One region of the Pantoea sp. SM3640 genome, then DNA from elsewhere that is predicted to be linked to it. Evidence: predicted binding sites of a transcription regulator. Region 1 holds the regulator's gene; the other holds the start of a gene.
What was found. The regulator Fur, encoded in region 1, represses iron uptake genes when iron is present. The targets are predictions, from matches to a motif close to ATAATAATGAGAACNACTATCAA.

Region 1 (3,975 bases):
CACGCAGTGAGGCGGCGAAGATTATGCGTACGCTTATCGATGAAGAAGGGGTGATTCAGTTCCTGCTGAAGTCATTTCAGGCGGGCGAGTGGCGCTTCAACGTCCCGGTGCTGTGGGATAACTACACCACGATTTCGGGCTGGCAGCCCGTTCCGGCATGGGATCATCCGGCACTGTTTATTCGCGGAGGCGACTCCAGCTATCTGGACAACCGCTACCGCGATGCGCTGTTGCAGCAGTTCCCGGCCGCGCAGGCACATGTCATTGGAGGCGCGGGACACTGGGTTCATGCAGAGAAACCCGATGCCGTTTTGCGCAGTGTCCGTCGCTTTTTTGCGCTTTAAAAGCAAATAGATGGCGGCAAAGGTTTAGGATTGGCGTCCGGAGTAAGCGTGAAGTATGATGGCGCGCTAAAATTTTGCCGCGCGTCCGTTTTGCTGCGGCAATAGCCAATAATTTATAATCTGCGCGGTGAGTGACTGGCGCCCGCCCCCATTCAGTTTTACTAAGCCATGGCAAAAGAACAGACTGACCGCACGACGCTCGATCTCTTTGCTGATGAGCGCCGCCCTGGTCGCCCCAAAACCAGTCCGCTTTCGCGTGATGAACAGCTGCGCATCAACAAGCGCAATCAACTCAAACGTGACAAAGGACGCGGACTTCGTCGTGTCGAACTGAAAATGAACAGTGAAGCCGTCGATGCGCTCAACACGCTGGCAGAGCAGCGCAATCTCAGCCGCAGCGAGCTGATTGAACAGATGCTGCTGGCACAGCTCAAACTGGATTAATGCGGGCAAATCGCACGCAGGAGCAAATGTCGGGGCTTTAACCGTTCACCGGTTTTCTCTCGTCTGCTATTATTCGCTGAAATGTGCTGCGGCACACATCTCATTATCAGGATTTAAGAGGTTATTTTACTCATGGCACTTGTAGGCATCTTCTTTGGCAGCGATACCGGCAATACCGAAAACATTGCAAAAATGATCCAGAAACAGCTGGGTACAGACGTTGCAGAAGTGCATGACATCGCGAAAAGCACAAAAGAAGATCTGGAAGCGTTTGATATCCTGCTGCTGGGCATTCCGACCTGGTACTACGGTGAAGCGCAGTGCGACTGGGATGACTTTTTCCCGACGCTGGAAGAGATCGATTTCAACGGCAAGCTGGTTGCGCTGTTTGGCTGCGGCGATCAGGAAGATTACGCGGAGTACTTCTGTGATGCGATGGGCACAATCCGTGACATCATTGAGCCGCACGGTGCCGTGATTGTCGGACACTGGCCAACCGAAGGTTACCACTTCGAAGCCTCAAAAGGTCTGGCCGATGATACCCACTTCCTGGGTCTGGCCATTGATGAAGATCGCCAGCCTGAACTGACTAACCAGCGCGTAGAGCAGTGGGTTAAGCAGATTTCTGATGAACTGCAGCTGAAAGATATCCTCGAAGCCTGATCCTGCCCGACTCAATGTGAGCGCCAGCTCACATTGAGGCAATGGAAATTCCTATAGAAATAATAGCCACATTTTTTTAACTTTCTCCGTTTAATCTGTAGAATACCCGCATCGATCTTCCGCTTATTTCTCAGGCGGCAAGACTAAGCGATGTACCAACAGACATCTGCCAGAATCCTCCCCGGCCCGGTGACCTATCCCCCACAGCCCGTGATGATTCAGGCACGCCCTCTGGTTTTCATTTCATCGCTTCAGTTCTATAATGAGACGCAAATGAGAATGAGCGCAGATCGACATTCAAGGCGACAAGCCACAAAAGTGAATATAGTGACAGGACAAAATCCGCATGACTGACAACAACACCGCATTAAAGAAGGCTGGCCTGAAAGTGACGCTGCCCAGACTGAAAATTCTGGAAGTGCTTCAGGAACCTGAGTGCCATCACGTCAGTGCGGAAGATTTGTACAAACGCCTGATCGACATCGGCGAAGAGATTGGCCTGGCTACCGTTTACCGTGTTCTGAACCAGTTTGATGACGCTGGTATCGTGACCCGTCATAACTTTGAAGGCGGCAAATCTGTCTTTGAACTGACGCAGCAGCATCACCACGATCATCTGATCTGCCTGGATTGCGGCAAAGTTATTGAGTTCAGCGATGAGTCGATCGAAACGCGTCAGCGCGAAATCGCCACCCGTCATGGCATCAAGCTGACCAACCACAGCCTCTATCTCTATGGACACTGTACGCTGGGCGATTGCCGGGAAGATGAAACCCTGCACGACCAGTAACGCGAACTGAAATAAAAAAACCGGTGAATTCACCGGTTTTTTTTCGTCTGTCCTGGGCTGTGATATCAGGCGACCAGCGTCTCCTGCAGATAGCGCCAGCGTGGAATGGAGCTGCTGCAGTCCAGTATCGCCAGCGAAATACGGCTCTGATTATTGCCATTCATCATCTGCATTTCGCGATACTGCACGGTGATCTCTTTCTCATGATGAGAAAGGATGACGTGCTCGCAGGTGGCAATACGCATCCCTTCGCGCTGTCCCTGCAACTGCCTGAAGAGTTCCTCGACCTCGTTCAGATTGCACTCTCTGCCCTTTGGAGTGACCATGCGGAATTCAGGATGGAAATAGGACATCAGCAGCTCAAAACTGTCATCAGATCCGGCAGGCTGGTTAAAAATACGTTCAATGAGCTGATGTAAAACGACCACACTGTTTCTGGCTTCCTGGGCGAGAACTGTCATTTTTTTTCCTTCTGTAACCCGCTTTGCAACCTCTGAGAGCGCATAGCCTACCTGAAAGCGGATAATTCACATCCGGAAATTGATTAATTTTTTTAAACTCAGATTTCTCTCACAATGCGGCATTTAATCGGTTGCGGTTAGGTCAGAATAATCGTCGGCAATGATTAAAATCGGGGCAACAAAAAAGGGCGATAAATCGCCCTTTTGTCATTTTATGAGGTCAGCCTCAAAAAAATTTATTCGCCGGTTTTCGCCCAGGTATCACGAAGACCGACGGTGCGGTTAAACACCAGCTGCGACGGTTTAGAGTAAACGCTGTCGGCACAGAAATAACCTTCACGTTCAAACTGGAATGGAGTGGTCGGTTCTGCATCGCGCAGGCCCGGTTCCACAAAGCCCTGTTTGATCGCCAGTGACTCAGGATTGATTACCGCCAGGAAGTCCTCTGCCGCGCCCGGATTTGGCACACTGAACAGACGATCATACAGACGGAACTCTGCTGGCTGCGCGTGATCCGCAGACACCCAGTGAATCACCCCTTTGACCTTACGGCCATCGGCAGGATCTTTGCTCAGCGTATCTGTGTCGCTGGTGCAGTAGATGCAGGTGATGTTGCCCGCTTCATCTTTAGCGACGCGCTCAGCACGAATCACATAGGCATTACGCAGGCGGACTTCTTTGCCCAGCACCAGACGCTTATATTGCTTGTTCGCCTCTTCGCGGAAATCGGCACGGTCGATCCAGATCTCACGGCTGAACGGCACTTCACGCGTGCCCATCTCCGGTTTACCCGGATGATTTGGCATAGTGATGATTTCGTTATGGCCTGCTGGCAGATTTTCAATCACCACTTTCAGCGGGTCCAGCACGGCCATGGCACGTGGCGCGTTCTCGTTCAGGTCGTCGCGAATACAGGATTCCAGCGAGGCCATCTCCACGATGTTATCCTGCTTGGTCACGCCAATACGACGGCAGAATTCGCGGATAGAGGCGGCGGTATATCCGCGACGACGCAGACCTGAAACGGTCAGCATGCGCGGATCGTCCCAGCCTTCTACGTGCTTCTCAGTCACCAGCTGAGTGAGTTTGCGTTTCGACATCACCGCATACTCCAGATTCAGGCGCGAAAACTCATACTGACGCGGATGAACCGGTATGGTGATGTTATCCAGCACCCAGTCATAAAGTCGACGGTTGTCCTGGAACTCCAGCGTACACAGCGAGTGCGTAATGCCTTCCAGCGCATCAGAGATGCAGTGGGTAAAGTCATACA
Region 2 (3,975 bases), 1.7 Mb from region 1:
CATCTCCAGAAAGTTACCACTGGTGACGTTAAAGATGGTTCGGGCAGCACTTTTCGGCGGCTTTTGTAAAGACGGGGTGTGACTCATAACGGCTTCCTGTTGTTTTTTAGCCGTTTTAGCCTGCCTGAGGCGAGATTAATGTGACCTGGCTCACCATTGCACTTTACAATTCTGTGTACATAAGTAACAACCAATTAACAATTCAGATCAGCCAGCATAAGTGAGCCGCCAGGCGGCTGATCTGCCTGATTTTATCTGGCTGAAGAGTCGCCATAAAAAAAGGCGACCTTAACAGTCGCCTTTTCATGTTGCCGGATAACCCGCTATTTCTTCACGGTTTCCATGCCCATCAGGCCGATTTTCAGGTAGCCCGCCGTGCGCAGCTTATCCATGACGCTCATCAGCGTTTCATAATCTACCGACTTGTCAGCCTGGAAGAAAATGGTGGTCTCTTTGTTGCCCTGCGTCTGGCTGGTCAGCACGTTAACCAGCGAGTCCGGGGTTACCTGATCGTTACCCACGTAAAGCTGTTTATCTGCTTTAATCGACAGATAGACCGGCTTTTCCGGACGCGGTTGCGGCGCGCTGGTGGAAGCAGGCAGATTAACGCGCACATCGACCGTAGCCAGTGGCGCGGCCACCATAAAGATGATCAGCAGCACCAGCATGACGTCGATAAACGGCGTCACGTTGATCTCATGCATTTCACCATCGGTTTCCAGATCGTCGTTTAATCGCATGGCCATAACAACTTACCCTAAGCGCAGTTTCTGGGCGGTCGCAGGACGCGGAACCTCTGTGGCGACGGTGCCCAGATCGATATCACGACTCTGCAGCAGCATCACCTGCGCGGCGACATCACCCAGCGAGGCTTTGTAGTTGGCAATCATGCGGGCAAAAACGTTATAGATGACGACGGCCGGGATCGCAGCAACCAGACCAATCGCGGTCGCCAGCAGCGCTTCGGCAATACCCGGTGCCACCACCGCAAGGTTGGTGGTCTGGGTTTTCGCGATGCCGATAAAGCTGTTCATGATGCCCCAGACGGTGCCGAACAGGCCGATAAACGGAGCGACAGACCCGATGGTCGCCAGGAAACCGTTGCCACGACCCGCATGACGGCTGAAGGCGGCTACGCGGCGCTCAAGGCGGAAACTGGTGCGATCTTTAATGCCGTTGGTATCTTCCACGCCAGCCGACAGTTCAAGTTCATTCTGCGCATCGTTCAACAGCACCACAGAGTGGCTGTGCCCGGTAAAGGCTTTGGCAATGCGGGCGGCGTCATTCAGATTGCGGGCTTCGCCCAGTGCCAGTTGCTCACGCTTCAGGCGACGCTTAGCCGCGCTGAGTTCGGCATATTTGCCGAAGAAGATCGCCCAGGTCACCACTGAGGCCAATAACAGGCCAATCATGACCACCTTTACCACGATATCGGCATGTTGATACATGCCCCAAACGGAGAGGTCCGTTTGCATCAAATCACTGGCTACCACGCTGCTTCTCCAACTTCTGATTCAGGGATGCGAAACAAGCGCAAATAATAGCAAAATGGCGGCGAATTGATAGTCGTTCTCATTACTATTTACAAAGCTGATCCGCCCTATTGACCTGATGTTGAGCAGGTTCAGGCACGGTTTATGAGGATGTTTCTAAAATGTGAAGCCGCATGAAAATTTATTAAAACAACGTTTCAAAATGTGATGGAATTCATTCAATCAGCATTGCTGCATTTTACTCAGACACGTTTTCACTATGCTGGCTCCTTACGGCCCTCTGCGGTTAGCCCTGACCGCAGGCCGTCTTACCTCTGCGGGAGACAATATAATGAGAATGATGAAAACATGCGTGGCCAGTGCCCTGGCAGCGATGATAGCGAGTGCCACCGCCACGGCACAGGTGATTAAAGTGGCTGAAGTGCAGCCTGCCGGTTATCCCACCGTGGTCGCTCTGCAACACATGGGCGACAAACTGAAACAGGCCACCGATGGACGGCTGGAGATGAAGCTCTACGCCGGTGGCGTGCTGGGTGATGAAGATCAGACGCTGCAACAGGTGCAGCTGGGGGCTATCGATATGATCCGCGTCTCGCTGGCCCCGGTCACCTCGATTGCCCCGGAAACCAGCGTGCTGACCCTGCCCTACATTTTCCGCGACGTTGACCACATGCACAACGTGCTGGATGGCGATATAGGCCGCGAGATTGCCGACAAATTCGATAACGATCCCAACGCCCGCATGGTGTTCCTGGGCTGGACCGATGCCGGTGAGCGCAACATGATCACCAAGAAGCCACTGGTGAAGCCGGACGATCTCAGGGGCATGAAAATCCGGGTGCAGAACAGCGCCATCTCGCTGGCAACCCTGAAAGCGATGGGCGCCAATCCGGTGGCGATGGGCGTCAGTGAAGTGTTCAGTGCGATGCAGACCGGCGTGGTTGATGGCACCGAAAACAACCCACCAACCTTTGTCGCCCATAACTATATGCCGGTCGCGAAGTATTACACCCTCAGCGGCCACTTTATCCAGCCAGAGATGATCCTGTTTTCAAAACGCGCCTGGGATCGCCTTAAGCCTGAGGATCAGGCGCTGCTGAAAAAGCTTGGCAAAGAGGCACAGGATGAGGAGCGCCAGCTCTGGGCGACCTATACCGAAGCGTCGATCGCCAAAATGAAGGCGGGCGGCGTCACCTTCCAGCAGACCGACCGCGACTATTTCGTCAAAGCGACTCAGCCAGTACGCGATCAGTTTGGCGGCAAATATCAGGATCTGATGACCCGGATCGCTGAGGTGAAATAACCCTTTCCGCGCCGCGCTGCCGTGTGGCGTATTTAATCAGGTATCAATTATGTCTGCTTATACGCGTCTGATGGATGGGCTTTATCTGCTCTGCATGCTGGTGGCCGCCGTGGCGCTGTTGATCATGGTGACGGTAATCCCGATTGGGATCTTCGCCCGTTACGTGATGAACGGCGCGCTCTCCTGGCCGGAGCCGGTTGCCATTATCTGCATGATTATTTTTACCTTTATTGGCGCACCGGTGGGTCTGCGCGCCGGAACCCATATCTGCGTGTCGATGGTCACTGACCGCCTGTCGCCTGCCCGGCAGCGCCTGATGCTGCGCGTCAGCGATCTGCTGATGATCGTCACCTGTCTGGTGATCTTCCAGGCCAGTTACAGCCTGTGCGAAGCGATGTGGGTGCAGACCCTCGCCTCACTCCCGGCAGTGACCTACGGCGAGATGTATCTGCCGATCCCGATTGGTGCAATTTTCACCCTGCTGTTTGTTATTGAGCGTCTGCTGAGCGGCGATCAGAGCCAGCGGCCGATTGTCACGCTGGGCGGCACCCACTAACGCGGAGCAGAAAAATGGATGCATTGATCTTGATAGGCAGTTTGCTGGTGTTGCTGATGGTGGGTTTTCCGGTCGCTTTTGCGGTGGGACTGAGCGCCTTTATCGGAGCCTGGTGGATCGATCTGCCGCTGGAAGCGGTGGTGATTCAGGTGACCAACGGAATTAACAAATTTTCGCTGCTGACCATTCCGTTCTTTATCCTCGCTGGCGCGATTATGGCAGAGGGCGGCATTGCCCGTCGCCTGGTCAACTTCGCCTATATCTTTGTCGGTTTTATTCGCGGCGGGCTGTCGCTGGTTAATATCGTCGCTTCAACCTTTTTTGGCGCTATCTCCGGATCGTCGGTAGCCGATACCGCCTCGATTGGTTCGGTGATGATTCCGCAGATGGAGGAGAAAGGCTATCCGCGTGACTTTGCGGCTGCCGTAACCGCCAGCGGCTCCGTTCAGGCGGTGCTGACGCCTCCCAGCCACAACTCGGTGATTTACTCGCTGGCGACCGGCGGCATGGTGACTATCTCCTCGCTGTTTGTCGCCGGGATTTTTCCTGGCCTGCTGCTGGGGGCCTGCCTGATGGTGATGTGTCTGGGCTTTGCCCGTAAACGCGGCTACCCCAAAGGCGAG

Region 2: exbB (tol-pal system-associated acyl-CoA thioesterase) is a predicted target of Fur. The motif match lies at 1,560-1,582, and genes of this name have one in related genera.

Annotation. Positions count from the first base shown of each region.
Region 1 is NZ_CP064872.1:2,729,775-2,733,749, forward strand. Features, by position in the region: gene ybfF (esterase) at 1-344, shown strand, start outside; gene ybfE (LexA regulated protein) at 513-788, shown strand; gene fldA (flavodoxin FldA) at 921-1,451, shown strand; gene fur (ferric iron uptake transcriptional regulator) at 1,798-2,241, shown strand; gene IV493_RS12730 (hypothetical protein) at 2,307-2,702, opposite strand; gene glnS (glutamine--tRNA ligase) at 2,939-3,975, opposite strand, start outside.
Region 2 is NZ_CP064872.1:467,484-471,458, reverse strand. Features, by position in the region: gene IV493_RS02315 (MFS transporter) at 1-87, opposite strand, end outside; gene exbD (TonB system transport protein ExbD) at 324-746, opposite strand; gene exbB (tol-pal system-associated acyl-CoA thioesterase) at 753-1,475, opposite strand; gene IV493_RS02300 (TRAP transporter substrate-binding protein) at 1,825-2,796, shown strand; gene IV493_RS02295 (TRAP transporter small permease) at 2,846-3,352, shown strand; gene IV493_RS02290 (TRAP transporter large permease) at 3,367-3,975, shown strand, end outside.